Regions from separate parts of the Halomonas sp. HL-93 genome, predicted to be linked through region 3. Evidence: riboswitches for the same ligand, from Rfam matches in the RefSeq annotation. Region 3 holds a riboswitch; each other region holds the start of a gene.
The links. A riboswitch is a leader RNA that binds a small molecule or an ion and turns the genes downstream of it on or off. The one in region 3 is predicted to bind thiamine pyrophosphate.
Positions count from the first base shown of each region.

Region 1: another riboswitch for thiamine pyrophosphate. It lies ahead of tenA (thiaminase II); the one in region 3 lies ahead of thiM (hydroxyethylthiazole kinase).
Region 2: another riboswitch for thiamine pyrophosphate. It lies ahead of GA0071314_RS13530 (sodium:solute symporter family transporter); the one in region 3 lies ahead of thiM (hydroxyethylthiazole kinase).

Region 1 is NZ_LT593974.1:1,177,755-1,183,116, forward strand. It holds gene thiC (phosphomethylpyrimidine synthase ThiC) at 1-1,658, opposite strand, end outside; gene tenA (thiaminase II) at 1,690-2,373, opposite strand; TPP riboswitch at 2,464-2,622, opposite strand; gene GA0071314_RS05290 (trypsin-like peptidase domain-containing protein) at 2,849-3,679, shown strand; partial or broken gene GA0071314_RS19735 (transposase) at 3,752-3,901, shown strand; gene GA0071314_RS05295 (IS3 family transposase) at 3,868-4,872, shown strand; gene GA0071314_RS05300 (hypothetical protein) at 4,987-5,362, shown strand, end outside.
Region 2 is NZ_LT593974.1:2,915,330-2,920,691, forward strand. It holds gene GA0071314_RS13525 (diguanylate cyclase domain-containing protein) at 17-1,432, opposite strand; gene GA0071314_RS13530 (sodium:solute symporter family transporter) at 1,480-2,874, opposite strand; TPP riboswitch at 2,864-2,966, opposite strand; gene GA0071314_RS13535 (hypothetical protein) at 3,180-3,872, shown strand; gene GA0071314_RS13540 (CoA-acylating methylmalonate-semialdehyde dehydrogenase) at 3,947-5,362, opposite strand, start outside.
Region 3 is NZ_LT593974.1:3,771,947-3,777,308, reverse strand. It holds gene GA0071314_RS17480 (LysR family transcriptional regulator) at 1-550, opposite strand, end outside; gene thiE (thiamine phosphate synthase) at 547-1,161, opposite strand; gene thiM (hydroxyethylthiazole kinase) at 1,151-1,960, opposite strand; TPP riboswitch at 1,984-2,080, opposite strand; gene GA0071314_RS17465 (hypothetical protein) at 2,127-2,471, opposite strand; gene gloA (lactoylglutathione lyase) at 2,802-3,335, shown strand; gene GA0071314_RS17455 (DUF6164 family protein) at 3,337-3,699, shown strand; gene GA0071314_RS17450 (cupin domain-containing protein) at 3,691-4,371, opposite strand; gene ampC (class C beta-lactamase) at 4,485-5,362, opposite strand, start outside.

The sequences.
Region 1 (5,362 bases), 1.6 Mb from region 3:
TTGAACTGGTCTTCCCAGCGGAACTCAAACCGCGCCTTGGAAAGCGCATTATCCCGCCGCTGAGCCGCCGGGTGGCCCTTGGCCAAGTCCGCTGCGTGGGCGGCAATCTTGTAGGTGATGATGCCGGTTTTAACGTCGTCTTTATTGGGCAGGCCCAGGTGCTCCTTGGGCGTCACGTAGCAGAGCATCGCACAGCCAAACCAACCGATCATCGCTGCGCCAATGCCCGAGGTAATATGGTCGTAGCCGGGGGCGATATCGGTGACCAGTGGGCCGAGGGTATAGAAGGGCGCCTCGTCGCAGTACTCCAGCTGCTTATCCATGTTCTCTTTCACCAGGTGCATGGGCACGTGGCCGGGGCCTTCGATCATCACCTGCACATCGTGCTTCCAGGCGATATGGGTCAGCTCGCCGAGGGTTTTCAGCTCCGCCATTTGCGCTTCGTCGTTGGCATCCGCCACGGAGCCGGGGCGCAGACCATCGCCCAAGGAGAACGCCACATCGTACTGCTTGCAGATCTCGCAGATGTCTTCGAAGTGGGTGTACAGGAAGCTCTCCTGGTGATGGTACAAACACCACTTGGCCATAATCGAGCCGCCGCGGCTGACTATGCCGGTGACCCGCTTGGCGGTGAGTGGCACATAGCGCAACAGTACGCCCGCGTGAATGGTGAAATAGTCCACGCCCTGTTCCGCCTGCTCAATCAGGGTGTCGCGGAACACTTCCCAGGTAAGGTCTTCGGCCACGCCTTTGACCTTTTCCAGCGCCTGATAGATGGGCACCGTGCCAATGGGCACCGGCGAGTTGCGCAAAATCCACTCGCGGGTTTCGTGGATGTTTTGCCCCGTGGAGAGATCCATGATGGTATCCGCGCCCCAGCGGATGCCCCAGGTCATCTTGTCCACCTCTTCTTCGATAGAAGAAGTCACCGCGGAGTTGCCCAGGTTGCCGTTGATCTTGACCAGGAAGTTGCGGCCAATAATCATCGGCTCGCTTTCCGGGTGGTTGATGTTATTGGGAATAATCGCCCGCCCGCGGGCTACTTCATCGCGCACAAACTCGGGTGTGATCTCTTCTGGTAGGCTGGCGCCAAAGCTCTGACCTTTATGCTGGTGGCCCAGAATGCGCTCCACTTCTTCAGACCCTAACGCCTGGCGGCGCTGGTTTTCGCGAATGGCAATAAACTCCATTTCTGGGGTGATAATGCCCTGTCGCGCGTAATAAAGCTGAGTGACGTTTTTACCCGGCTTGGCCCGCCGTGGAGTGCGGGTTAAATCAAAGCGCAGCTGGGCAAGGGTGGGGTCGTTGGCGCGGCGGTTACCGTACTCGGAGGTGGGGCCGGTGAGAAACTCGGTGTCATCGCGTTCTTCAATCCAGGCCCGGCGTAGGGCGGGTAAGCCTTTGCGTAAATCGTTGTTAGCCTCTGGGTCGGTGTAGGGGCCGGAGGTGTCGTACACCAGCAGCGGCGGGTTCTCTTCATCGATGCCGGTGGTTTTGGTCGGCGACAGTGAAATTTCCCGGAACGGCACGCGAATATCCGGCCGCGAGCCTTCCACGTAAACCTTCCTTGAGCCGGGCAGCGGCGCAATGGCGGCGGCATCGACCTGGGCGGTTTCGGCTAAAAAGTGACTGGTTCTATTGTTGACGGACTTAGTCATTACGGTCTCCATAGGTTGTTGTCGTGCTGCATCAAGCTGTCAGGTCTTGGTCTATCAGCGCTAAGCCCATCTGCCAGAAGTCGATTTCCAGGCGGGTGGCATCGCGGAAAATTTTGCTGAGTTCAGCAAAGCGGGCGGGGGGGACATCGGCTAAGCGGGTATTGAGCCATTCAAGCTCTGCGTGCATGGCGGCCTGAAACTCGTCGCCTTCGTACATGGCGATCCAGGCGTCATAGGGGTTTCGCTCGCCGCGTAAAGTAGATGGCTGGGCGTTTAGCCAGTTGGCGATCTCGCCATAGCCCACCAGGCAGGGGGCCATCGCCACGTGTAAATCCAGCAGGTCGCCACGGTTGCCGGTATCCAATACATAGCGGGTGTAGGCAAGCGTCGCCCTGGCTTCGGGAAGCGCTTCCAATTCCTGTTCGGAAATCCCCCACGCCTGGCAAAAGCCCACGTGCAGACCCAACTCGACATCCACAATGGCTTTCAAGCCTTCATGGGCCTGGCGAAGATCGGCAAGGGTAGGGCTTTTATAGGCCGCCAGCGCGTAGGCACGGGCGAAGTGAATCAAAAACAGGTAGTCCTGCTTCAGGTAGTGGCGAAACGACGCTTCAGGCAGCGTGGCGTTGCCCAACTGGCGCACAAAATCGTGCTCGATATAGGCGCGCCAATCGTTATGGCAGGCGGTGGTGAGATCAGTAAAGCGGTAGCCCATGATGCCTCCGGTAGTAATGATCCGGAAGGCAGGCGGGCGAGATCGAGGAAATGGCGCGGAAGGTGGCGTGCGATCGTAAGAGAGAGCTAGCCATGGCCATCGCTTGATCCCTACGCCGGTACCCGTGCTGCTCGTTATGTTAAGCAGCACATTAGCCGGATCAGGTTCAGCGGGACCAGCGCTCGGCAGCAAAAAATGCTCGCCCTGCGCCATCTCAGCCGGATATCACCGGCACCCCGTCAAGCTGTTCGTTGGTGGAGTGTAGGAGGCGGGTGGGGGAGATGCAAGGGGAGGGAGATGGAGAATCGTTCGGGATACGAATTTTAGGTATACTGCCAAAATTGGCTTTGCTAACAGAAGAATCAATGGGGTAGAGTCGAATTAGGTGGCTGCAAAATCTTAATCAAGGCACCGTCGCGTTCATTAAGGTTTTGCTGCGGGGCGTAGAATCACTGTTAGCTGTACAAGGATGACGATGAGCACATCTACTAAATTAGATAATCCCGAGATTGCGGGGGAAATAAATACAAATTCAATGCGAGTTTTATATATCGAAATGTACTTCGATAATGCAAAACTCTCTTCCGGTACAGCATTCTTTATCAACTCTAAAAAAGGCCCTGTTTTCATAACCAACAGGCACAACATAACTGGGAGACACCAAGAAACAGGAGAGCCTCTTAATAAAAATCTTGGCATTCCCAATAATATTCGATTTCAGATAATTGGCTCTCATGAACCTGTTTGGTATGCATTTGATTTGTATGCTGACAATGAAATGGAGTGCCCTGTATGGGTAGAGCATCCGGAATTTGGAGCTTCAGTTGATGTGGTTGCAGTACCTATATCCGAAATAAGTAATGCCATTCATCACTTCGTTGAAACTAAAGAAGATTGGCATAAGTGGCGCATAGCGGATCAAGTTCATGTATTGGGTTTTCCATTTGGTATGAATGAAAATTTTGCCATTTGGTCAACTGGTTACATTGCCTCAGAACCAGATACAAATTATAAAAAACTCCCTAGTTTCCTAATTGACTGCCGGGCTCGGCCTGGGCAATCTGGATCTTTGGTCATCGCCAGATTTAAAGTAGGCGATATAGTTGATCACAAAGGAAAGCAGTATCAGGCAAAAAAAGAAATGGTACATTTTTTAGGAATATATAGTGGTAGAATCAATTCTGAGTCTGATTTAGGTATCGTCTGGAAAATGGAAATATTGAGAGACTTTCTTGCTGAAATTGAATCGAGAGATGATCTTATTCAAATTAATTGCGCATATAATCGGCTTCGTAATGAGTCTTGAGCAAGCGACATCACCCCCTGATTGAGTAGCGCTACACTTTAGAGTCCGATCCTATGGGTAAGGAGATTGGACATGAAGAAGCGTTTCAGCGAAGAACAGATCATTGGTTTCCTGGGCGAAGCCGAAGCGGGGCTGCCCATCAAAGAGCTATGCCGTCGGCACGGTTTCTCAGAAGCCAGTTACTATCTATGGCGGAGCAAGTTTGGCGGCATGAGCGTCCCCGATGCCAAGCGACTCAAAGAACTCGAAGCCGAAAATGGACGCTTGAAAAAGCTGCTCGCAGAGTCGCTACTGGAAATGGAGGTCACTCGCGAGGCGCTGAGAAAAAAGTGGTGAGCGCCCCGGCACGCCGAGACGTGGTGCGCTTTATGGTGTCACGTGGCCTGAGTGAGCGCAGAGCGCTCCGTGTCATTCGTATGAGTGCCAGTGCATTGCGCTACCAGCCGGCCCCTGACCGCAATGAGACATTGCGTGAACGCATTGTTGCCTTGGCACACCGGCATCGCCGCTATGGCGCTGGCATGATCTACCTGAAGCTGCGTCAGGCCGGAGAACCGGTCAATCACAAGCGTGTTGAGCGTCTGTATGCGGAAGCTCGCTTGCAGGTGAAGCGTCGCAAGCGCAAGAAGGTTCCCATGTCTGAGCGAAAGCCACTTGGTCGCCCTGGGGCTGCCAATCAGGTCTGGTCAATGGATTTTGTGTTTGACCGGACGGCAGACGGACGAGTGATAAAGAGCCTCACGGTTGTCGATGACGCCACCCATGAAGCCGTGGCGATCGTGCCTGAACGTGCCATTAGCGGACTGTTTTTAACACGTATTCTGGATCACCTGGCCCTACAACGTGGCCTACCGAGCGCCATTCGTACGGATAATGGAAAGGAGTTCTGTGGGCGCGCCATGCTGTCATGGGCGCATCTACGTGGCGTTGCCCTGTTTTTAATCGAACCTGGAAAACCCAACCAAAACGCCTACATCGAATCGTTCAATGGGCGCTTTCGAGATGAATGCCTAAATGAGCATTGGTTCACCAGCCTTCAACACGCCCAGGCTGTCATCGAGGCATGGCGGCGGGAGTACAACGAAGAAAGACCGAAGAAGAGTCTTGGAGGGCTGACACCGTCAGCCTATGCCGAGCAACTGGTGGTAAAACACGATAAAGTTATTTCTGACTCTAAACCCGGGTGCTACTGAAGATGGGGTGACGTCGCAAGCTCCACAGCTATCAAAGGGCTCAAGCCAACCAGTTTTCCGCTCCGCTCCAAGCCGGCGGCTGAGCCCAGGCGTCCGGTAGATTGGTAGACAAATATGACGGTTATCGAAATATTTGGTGTAGTAAGCGGGGGAGCATCCATTATTGGCCTCGTATACGCGCTCTATTACGCCAAGCAGAATCGAAGACAGAAGATACTGGCCTATCACCGCTCAGGGTCAATTCCTCTCGCTAGCGTAAAGACTCCGGAGAAAGGGTATGACATTTATGTCGTCTTTAAACCCACAGATCAACCTGAGCAGCGTTTAAAGGGCGTCCACGTTAGTTTCGTTCGTTTTGCAAACTTTGGAACGGAACCGATTCGTCGAAACGATATTGCTTCCGCAAATCCTCTGCAGATCGCGGTGGACAATGTCCGAATACTGGATATCAGTTTGACCGCTGTCAGTAGGGAGGTCTGCCAAGTCGAAC
Region 2 (5,362 bases), 860 kb from region 3:
TGGCATTTGAATAGGGTTACGCGGGCGCGTCGGCCATGCAGACCTGTGCTTTGCCATTATGCTTGGCGTTATACATCGCCACATCAGCGCGCTTGAGCAGTTCCTGTGCCGTTTCATCTACACCGGGCTTGTAGAGCGCGACACCAATACTGGCGCTAACGTCCACCTCGACATCCGCCAGTCGAATGGGCTTTTCTATTGTTTCGACGAGCTGCCGGGCAATCCGTTCGGCCGCCTCGGACGCGACACTTTCCAGCAATACAACAAATTCATCCCCTGCCCAGCGAGCCACATAGTCGGTCTCACGCACACCCGCGGTGAGGCGCTTGGCAACCTCACGTAGCAGCCCGTCACCAGCGCTATGGCCGTGGAGGTCATTAACGGCTTTAAAACCATCCAAATCCATAAACAACACGGCAAGCGCGGTTTGCTGGCGTCGGGTACGCGCCATGGCCTCTGGCAACCGCTCATCCAGCGCGCGCCGATTGGGCAGCAGGGTTAAGACATCTTCGCGAGCCTGCTGATCGCGCAAGCGCTCCAATTGAAGGCGTTCGGTGACATCGTGCAGAAACAAGCTGCGAAGACTTTTCCCATCAATATCGAGTGCCTTGATGCGTATTTCTACCGGTAATGGGCTTCCGTCACGACAGGCGGCGTAATAGGTAACGGGCGTTTTATGATCGCCTTCAGGCACCCCGTCAGGAAAGACCAGCTGCTGAATAGGCCGCGCCAACGCTTCTTTACGCGACCAACCAAACATCGTCGCTGCGGCGCGATTCCAATCTAAAACAATATCGTTGTCATCAATACTGACGTAGGCATCATAGGCCGACTCGATCACCAGATTCAGCTCTCGAGTGCGTCGTTCAATCTGGTTTTCGAGATCAAGGTGCAGTGCTTCAAGCGAGGCCTGCGACGCCTCCCGGCGGTGCTTTTCAAATAAGAACCGTTCGCGCAGGTGGATTTCGTCGGTAACAATCGCCCCCAGGTCTTTCAAGGCGTCGAGCTGGGCTTCGCTAAGTCGTCGCGGCCGGGTATCCACGGCACACAGCGACCCTAGTGCCAGACCCTTTGACGTACGTAGCGGGATGCCCGCGTAAAAACGTACGCCATCGGCTTGCGTCACCAGCGGATTATCAGCAAAGCGCGGGTCTTCACGGGTATCTTCAACCACCAGCGGTACGGTTTCCGCAATCGTGTAAGCGCAAAATGCCACGTCGCGGGAGGTTTCACTAAGTTCTGTTCCTACCCGCGATTTAATCCATTGGCGTTTCGCGTCAATCAGCGTGACGGTCGAGGTAGGCACATTCAGTAACTGGGTAACCAGCCGCGTCACCCGATCAAACGCGGGTTCTTCCGGCGTATCCAGCAGCGCCAATTCGTAAAGGGCTGCCAGACGAGCCTCTTCATCGGGCAGAATAGGGAAGTTCATTGACTGTCACCCATGATGGTAGACGGTAGCCTACCATCATAACGTGATCAGCCATGCTTTGCCCAAGGCGCACGGTTACCGGCCACCTTTGCCCAACTGACGCTTACCAATGAGGAAGCCAATAGCGCCCCCAAAAAAGGCCCAAGCGTAGGAATGCCATTGGGGAAAGTGGCAGCTAGCAGCCCTGCTTCCAAGCTACTGGTCGTGACCCAGCCGGGTAAAACGGCGCCTAATAATCCAGCGATGCCGCCGCCGATAGCGGCGGCAGTTGTCATACGCTGCCATAGCCCCAGCAGTACCGGCACGACAATCGCGGCGCACAGTAGGTCGGCGACTAAAAACAGCCGCAGTACCGAGAGCCCTTGTAGTGCGATGATAACCACCGGCACCATCAAGGCAACGGTCAGCCAACGGGCGGTGGTTAGTGATCTGCCCTGCTGCTGATGCTGAGACACCATCAACGAGGCAATCGCATTTTGCAGCGTATCCACGCTCGATGCCACCAGCGTCACCGCTAGCACGAGAGCCAATAGTGCAAGCCAAGAGGGTGCGTTACCCAGTAAAGCAAAAAACGGCATCGGCGGATCACCCAACTCAACCCCGCTGATCGAGGCAAGCATCCCCAAGCCGCCAATCACCATCACTACGGCGATGGTCATACCGCCACCCAACCACGCACCACGACCAAGACTTTGTGAATCCTGCGCGGCCCATACCCGTTGCCAGTAACCTTGGTGAAACAGATTGGCTGCGGTGACGGCGATCACCAACGTTATCGCCACGCTCAGCGCGTCGCTTAACGGCACCTTTGGCATCGACGACATCGTGGGCATATCGGGCAGGTGTGTGTACGCCACGCTGCTGACGATGAGCAACAAAGCGACCAGCAGCCAAGCTTGCCAGCGATCGGTGGCAAGGCTTGCCCGCAGTCCTCCGAGCACGGTATAGGCAAGCGTACTCAAGGCAACGCCAAGTACCACCAGGGCGGGCGGCACATCGGAAAGCAAAGCGGTAATCGCGCCAATGGCCGTCAGCTCTGCGGCTAAAAAGCAGGCCATATAGGCCACTGAGACCAGCGAAACCCAGCGCCGCACGTTTGTACCAAAGCATGCCTGGGCGAACTCAGCGATGCTTCTGCCTTCCGGCAACGCCCGGCGAATAGCGGGTCCATAAAGGCCTAATACGATAAACGGCAGCGCCGAACCGAGGGCATAACCGGTCAGCGCCACAGGCCCCACAAACGCACCGATTTCCGGCGGCGCAAACAGAATCCACGCCCCCATGCCGGACGCGAGAAACGACAGCCCAAGAGATGCCCCGGACTGTGAATTACGTGCCGTGATATAGTCATCGACCGTGCCATCGGCCCAGCGCGCGCGCAGACCAAGCAGGATAAAACCACCGAGTGCCGCGGCTAGCACGGCTGATGTTAGGTAAGACATGTCGCACTTCCTCCGCCGGTATGATCCGGATCAGGTTCCAGGGTAAACGCTAAGCGCACTCTCAGCCCTTGGGGGCTCCCCTGGCGACAATGAGTGAAAGAATTATCTAAACGGACGCTATCCTCAACGATAAACGCGTCAGCGTAAAGCACCATGAGTATGCCATAACGCGCAGGCAAACGGCGTTTCACGTCACAAGGTCTTTCAATCTTGACAACCGCTCGCCATACTCAGTAAGTAACCCAATAACATGATAAAGACCGTGCGCCAATCGCGAAACGGTTCGCTAGAGAAGGGAAACGTTTATGCGCTACACAGAAGCCAAGGAACATACGCCGGGCAGGCTACACGAACTGTTTGCAGACCCTTACAAGGCGTTTGAAAACGATACCGACGAACGACAGCTACACCTTCACATTATGCTGTATTTGCTGTTGGCACGCCCCATGGCGCGCGGCTTGATGACGCTACGCGTCATTCATGGCTGGGAAAACGGCAGCTTCGAGCCGGAGGATTTACAGCATGTGGACTATGCCATTCATAACGTCGCCGACTTCAAACGCGTGGTAAACGACTTTCAGCAAGCCTCCAAAACTAACGCTGCATTTCCCACCGATAACGACGCCCTGCTGGCGTCCCCGCTTAGCGATGCGATCGCCAATGCTGAGGCGGATGGCCAAACATTAAACGAAGAGACGCGCACGATTCCAGCGCGCTGGCCCGCCTTCGAAGGCGGTTTAGCACTCTATACGCTGTTTAAAATGTACCACCGTTTAGTATACGGCGAGGACGAAGCGTATCGCTGCGCGCAATGCTACACACCTTACGGACTGCGCGAGATTCACGAGTTTCATCTTGAAGAGGGAGAATTTGCGCTATTGGTGCCGACTGGCAAGCACTTTATCGAAGAGCCGTCATTACTGGTTCTGCACGAAAGTCAGCTTGATCCCATTGAGCAACTGCTGGAAGAAAGCCTGCCGTTGTTTCACGATTTCTAGCCGTTGCCTGAGGTTTAAGACTCACACTGCCTCCTTCCCCTCAGCTAAAGCAGAGGGGAAGGAGGCAAGTGACGTTAGCTAAGTGAAATCGTGCTGTTAATACCGCTGGAGACATTCTCCGGTTCGAACCAGCGTGCGGTCACGGTTTTAGTTTGTGTCCAGAAGGCAATCGCCTGCTTGCCGTTCGGCCCCAGGTCACCCAACTTCGACCCACGCGAGCCGGTAAAGCTGAAATAGGCGACCGGCACGGGAATCGGCACGTTAATACCAATTTGTCCTACGTCGATATCGGTTTCAAAGCGCCGCGCGACCCAGCCGGAGTTGGTAAAGATTGAGGTACCGTTGCCGTTGGGGTTGCCGTTGATGAACGCGATGGCGTCGTCCAGGGTTTCCACGCTCACCACGCAGAGCACTGGCCCAAAGATTTCCTCGCGGTAGACGGTCATCTCTGCGGTCACGTCGGCAAACAGTGTCGGCCCTACGAAATTACCCTCCGGATAGCCGTCCACAGAACAGCCTCGACCGTCGACCATTAACTTGGCGCCTTCTTTTTCTCCTGCGGTAATTAACCGCTCGACCCGCTCTTTGGCTTGGGGAGATACCAGCGGCCCCAAATCCGCATCGCGCTGGGTACCGGGGCCAACTTTCATACTGCGGGCACCATCGACAATGTCATTCAGCCATTCGCGGGCTTCACCCACCAATACCACCACTGAGTTGGCCATACAGCGCTGCCCGGCGGCACCAAAAGCAGAGCCCAGCAGGCTATCAATCGCCTGGCTGCGGTTGGCATCAGGCATCACCACGCAATGGTTCTTAGCGCCCATCATCGCCTGCATGCGTTTACCCGCCGCGGCAGCGCGGTTGTAAAGCAGCGAGCCTACATGGGTCGAACCGATGAACGACAACGCCTTGATATCCTGGTGATCGGCAATCTGATTGGCCACCTCAGGGCCACCATGGACCACGTTTAATACGCCTGCTGGAATGCCCGCTTCATGAGCAAGCTCAACCAGGCGCATGGTCGAGCTTGGGTCCTGCTCAGAGGGCTTCAGTACAAAGGTATTGCCGGTAGCAATCGCCAGTGGGAACATAAAGCAGGGCAGCATAATCGGGAAGTTAAACGCAGTAATGCCCGCCCCGACGCCCAGCGGCTGGTGCATGGTATACACATCGACTTCGTTAGCAGCGTTTTCAGCCAACTCACCAAGCTGTAGCGACGTGATTGAGCAGGCGTGTTCAACCACCTCTAGCCCGCGCCCAACCTCGCCTTCGGCGTCCGGCAGGGTTTTGCCGTGCTCCTCGGTAATCAGCGCCGCCAGTTCGGGCGTGTGCTCGCGAATCAGCGCCTGTAGCTTGAGCATGATGCGCATGCGTTTGCCCAGCGGCACTTTACGCCATTCTTTGAACGCCGTTTTGGCGCTGGCAACTGCACGCTCGACTTCCTCGGCAGTGCAGAAAGGCACACGGGCCACGACTTCCTGGGTGGC
Region 3 (5,362 bases):
GATCTTCAATGCGCGTAGGCGTGCCGTGCTGCGCCAGATACTCAGGTGAGGCGCAAAACACCAGCTGACAGCGGGTAAGGCGCTTTGCAATCAGGCTGGAGTCGGGCAGGCTGCCAATCCGGATGGCCAGATCGTAGCCTTCCTCCAGCAGGTCTACCCGGCGATCGTTCAGATCCAGGCGGACGTCGAGGCCGGGGTGCGCCTGCATGAACCGGGCGACCTGTGGCGCGAGGTAGCGGGTGCCGAAGCTCATGGGGCCGTTGATGCGCAGCCACCCGCTGACGGTACAGGTGCCGCTGCTCACTTCAGCGGCGGCTTCTTCCAGAGCAAGCAGGATACCCTGCGCCCGGGCCAGGTAACGCTCGCCGGCCTCGGTAAGGTGCAGCCGCCGCGTGGTGCGCTGAATCAATCGGGCGCCCAGCGCTTCTTCCAGTGCCATGACCTGTCGAGATACCCGCGTTCGTGAGAGATCAAGCGCTTCAGCGGCGCGGGTGTAGCTACCCAGCTCAGCGACTTTGACGAAAGCCTTGATGTCATCTAGATGGTTCATTGTTCGCTAAACGCCAGCGCCGCCTGGCGCGGATCAGGCTGACCGCAGATCGCCGAGATGACCGCCAGCCCATGGGCACCGGCGCGCCGCACGGCGCTTGAGTGGCTGGCATTGAGCCCGCCGATGGCCACGCTGGGTAGCGGGCAGGCATTGACCAGGGAGGCAAGGCCGCCAAAGCCGATGGGCTGGGCGTGGTCCTGTTTGCTAGGCGTGGCAAACACCGGCCCGATGCCCACGTAATCAAGCAGGTCGGTGGGTACTGCCTGAAGCTGCTCCACGGTATTGATCGAAAGTCCCAGTATGGCATCCGGCCCCATTGCCAGGCGTGCCTGGTGCACGGCCGTATCGCTTTGCCCGACGTGCAGCCCATCCGCCTGGCTTGCCAGCGCCACCTTGAGGCGGTCATTAATAATCAGTGGCACCCCGCTGCCCGCCAGCACGGCTTTCAAGCGCCGTGCCTGGTCGATCATGTCGGCGTCACTGGCATGCTTATCGCGTAGTTGTACAATGCTAACGCCGCCGCTGACGGCTTCGCGGACGGTGTTCTCAAGCCCATGGCGCTGACACAGCGTTGCATCGGTGACCAAATAGAGCGACAGATCAAGCGGCATGCGACACCTCCCGCTGGGCGAACTGGCTGAGTTCGTCCGGGGTGAGTTGGTACAGTGCATCCAAGAAGGCAACGTAAAAACTTCCCGGCCCCTTAGTTATAGCCCCTGCGCGTTGACCGGCCAGGGCAAAGCACGCCATTGCTGCACTGCTGGCGTCCAGCGGCGCGTTGGGGGTTGCTGCGACAAACGCCGCCACCAAGGCGCTAAGCCCACAGCCTAGCGTTGTAACTCGGGGCATCATTGGGTGGCCGCCGTTGATGATGTAGCACTTGTCGCCATCGGTAATCACGTCCCGCTCCCCGGTCATGGCGACCACACAGCGATACTGCTCGGCTAGAGCCATGGCGGCTGCCAGGGCATCCTCGGTAGCGGCGGTCGCATCGACGCCGCGGCCCTGGTGGTTTAATCCATTGAGCGCAAGTATTTCGGAGGCATTGGCGCGAATAACGCTGGGTTGGTGGTTCAATAGTGCTGTGCAGACGGTCTGGCGATAGCCGGTGGCACCAACGGCCACTGGGTCCAGAATCCAAGGGATGCTACAGGCATTCGCGGTCTTTGCGGCGATAAGCATGGCATCGGCCCAAGGAGCTGAAAGGGTTCCGATATTAATCGAGAGCGCACCAGCTAGCTGGGTAAACTCTGCCACCTCTTCTTGGGCATGTAGCATGGCGGGGGAGGCGCCAGCGGCAAGCAACACATTGGCGCTGCTGTTCATCGCCACATAGTTGGTAATGCAATGGACTAGCGGAGTGCTAGCATGAAGTTTTGCGAGGGAGTCACCAAGTGGGGGTAGCGTCATAGCATCCTCCCGACGGGGGAGGTGGCAAGCGCGCCACGACTCCCTACGCCGGTATTAGCCGGTTCAGGTTATGAGGGTGCGTCTCAGCCCGTTGTGTCACGAGCGCCCCTGTCGTGTTGATACTATCTTCGGGTTGAGCCGGTCTGTAAAGCCCTGGCAGCGACATCTAGCGAAACGAGATGCGTGTTCCGTAGGTGAGCATTTCATCAGGTGTCATGGCTTTTCCCTCAACGCCAATCATTTCGTCGCCGCATTGATCAGCAAACGTCAGGATGCCGTGGGTTAAGCCTAATTCACCCAGTGTATCGCGGATTTCACCAGTGCCCAGGAAAGTGCTGACGTGTCCTTCGGCATTGGATAAATCGGAGACACCGTTGGCATGGTGAAAACGGACTTTATAGATACCGTCCATGGATTCCACTTCCACAATTGGCGAAAAACCGTTGCGGAGCGCTTGGGAAAGCTGCTTCAACGTGATGTGATCGCCAAGGGTCATATCAATCGAGGTCATTACCGGCTCCTGATGGACGCGCTCAGTTAGACATTACCTAGCGTCTTGTATAACGACATAATTAAAGCGTAGGACGTTTGCATAGGATTTCCACAACAAGACGCGTTGGAAGCCGGTTTTGGGGGCGTGGTAGCACGGGGTGGGCGGTGCACTCAGTACATTGAGCTCACGGGGCATAAGGCCTCTTGTCCAGGGTTGGTAATTTGTCAGATTGCCCTCATGATGAAGCGATAGATACTGAAATTGGGCAGTCATAAGGGTAAATAGAGACATTGTGCAGAGTCTCTGCAGGCTTATACAAAGTAACCGATACGTCAAAGGAGATAGCGCATGCCGTTTCAAGGTGAACAGCATCCAGGAGTGATACCTGCCCCTAGGCAGACCCAAGGCTTCCGCCTGAACCACACCATGTTGCGGGTCAAGGACCCCGAGCAGGCGCTGTCGTTTTATTCCCGGGTGTTTGGCATGCAGGTGATGCGTCGGCTCGATTTCGAGGAAATGCAGTTCTCGCTTTACTTCCTTGCGAACCTCGAAGGCGGCGAAGACGTACCAGAAGAGACCGAGGCGCGCACCGCCTGGACGTTTAGCCAGAAGGGTCTTCTAGAGCTGACCCACAACTGGGGAACAGAAAACCAGGACGACTTTGCCTACCACGATGGCAACGCCGAACCGCAAGGCTTTGGTCATATTTGCTTTAGCGTACCCGATTTAGTCGCCGCACAGGCATGGTTCGACGAGCACGACGTGACGTTTGTCAAACGGGCCGATCAGGGCAAAATGAAGGATGTGATTTTCGTCAAAGACCCGGATGGCTACTGGATCGAAGTGATCCAAGCGGACCTGATGGCCGGTAAGGGCGAATAGTATGGCACATCTGCTTTTCCGCCTGCGCCACGTAACCGACGAAGAGGCAATGGAAGTGCGTCAGTTACTCGATGCCCACGGCATGGACATCTACGAGACGCAGGCGGGCTTCTTTCGGCTGGGTGTCGATGCGATTTGGCTGCGTGATAAACGCCAGCTTGAGGATGCCCAGGCGCTGCTGGCCGAGTACCAAACCGAGCGCCAGACGCGCGCCAGGCAGGAACATCATGACGCGCTAGCGCGCGGCGATGCGCCAACTCTATGGCAGCGCTTCACTGCCCACCCCGTGCAAGTCACGCTGGTGGGCGTGGCCATCGTTATACTGATTGCGCTAACGCTGCTGCCCTTTCTCGCTTTAGGCTGATTCGGCCTGAGCGGGCGGCAAGTGACCGCGTTTGAGATATAGCTGCACCCCGTCGGTTCCGGCAGTGAGTGTCAGTGCCATGCCGCTGGGATAACGGCACCAGCTACCCGCTGTGTATTCACCGTCGCCGTCGCTCAACGTACCTTCCAGAACGAAAAACTCCAACCCACCGGTTAGCACCGGATAGCTGATGGCTTGCTCTGCCTCCCAGTGCTCCAGGCTGACGCGTTCTTGTTTAAACGTGTGCAACATTTTATAGGCGATGCCCGGTCGGCGGTCGGGCTGCCAGGGCAAGCGATGGGCGGGCACCGCCAGTTGTAACTCATCGTTAGGGTCAAACTGATGGAGCTTGACCAGAATCAGCGCGCCTTCATCGCCAATCTGCGGCGTATGGCCCGTACCGATAGGGTTGCGCAGATAGCTACCGGCGGCGTAGCGGCCATGCTCGTCGGCAAAGACGCCCTCCAGCACTAAAATCTCTTCACCGCCACCGTGGATATGGCGGTCAAACTGGCTGTTGGGGGCGTAGCGAACAAGGCTCGTGGCGCGCGCCACTTCATCGCCAATACGGTCAAGCATCATCCGTTCGACGCCAGCGCTGGGCGAGGCCACCCAGCGGTAATCTTCCGGTGTCACACAGGCAAAGCGGGTAAAGTCGGCGTTTAAACGCATGGGGCTGACTCTTGCAGGCAATGGAAGTGGTGCTAGTCTCCTTATCGCTGCGCAAAAATGCAACTTTCGCATATTCCGCCCCTTTGCTCAGCGCCATTGCTCAGCGCCATTGCTCAGGGCTCGTCGGTTAGCGCGGTAAAGATATGGTGCGCTGCCTCGATGCGCGCCTGATTGGGGTAGTTGCGGTTTGCCAGCATCACAATACCGATCTGCTCGCTGGGCACAAAGGCCACGTAGCCGCCAAAGCCATTGGTCGATCCGGTCTTGTTGTAGAGTGCCTCTTGCCTGGGGGGCAGCGGTGGGCTTAGGCGGTTGACTGGGTTGGCTTCGAGTATCATCTCAAGCGAATTGCCTTGTTCAAGCGCATCAAGTGCGACCGGATAGGCGTAGCTTTCCCAGCCCAACCCTTGGGTCATATCACCGACCTCAAGGTAACCGGTCCGCGTGGTTTCCATGGCTTGGCTCAGTGATTCATCAAGCTCTGCGCTGTCCATATTGGCTTCCACAAACGTCAGCACGTCTGCCGCTGTTGATTTCAACCCGTAGGCTTGGGCATCCAACACGCCTGGATTCACCCTGATCGGTTCATCCTCTTTCGAATAACCGTAGGCATAGCTCGCCATCTGATCGTCAGGAACCTGGTAATAGCTATGATCAAGGCCCAGCGGAGTCAATATCCGCTCTTCCATCAGCGTATTAAATGGCTTGCCCAGGCTTTGCGCGGCGAGATAACCGAAAAGCCCTATGCTCGGGTTGGAATAGAGCCGGTGGCTGCCAGGTGCGGATTTCGGCTGCCATTGGCGATAGTAGTCGACCATCGACTCTTCACTTTGTACCTCTTCCGGAAATTGCAGGGGGAGTTCGCCCGCCGTGTAAGTACCCAGTTCCAGCAGCGTAATATCATCAAAGGCGCTGCCTTCAAGGGTGGGCAGGTGGCGGCTGGCCGGGTCAGAAAGCGAAAGGGCGTCACTGGACTGCGCGTGGGCCGCCA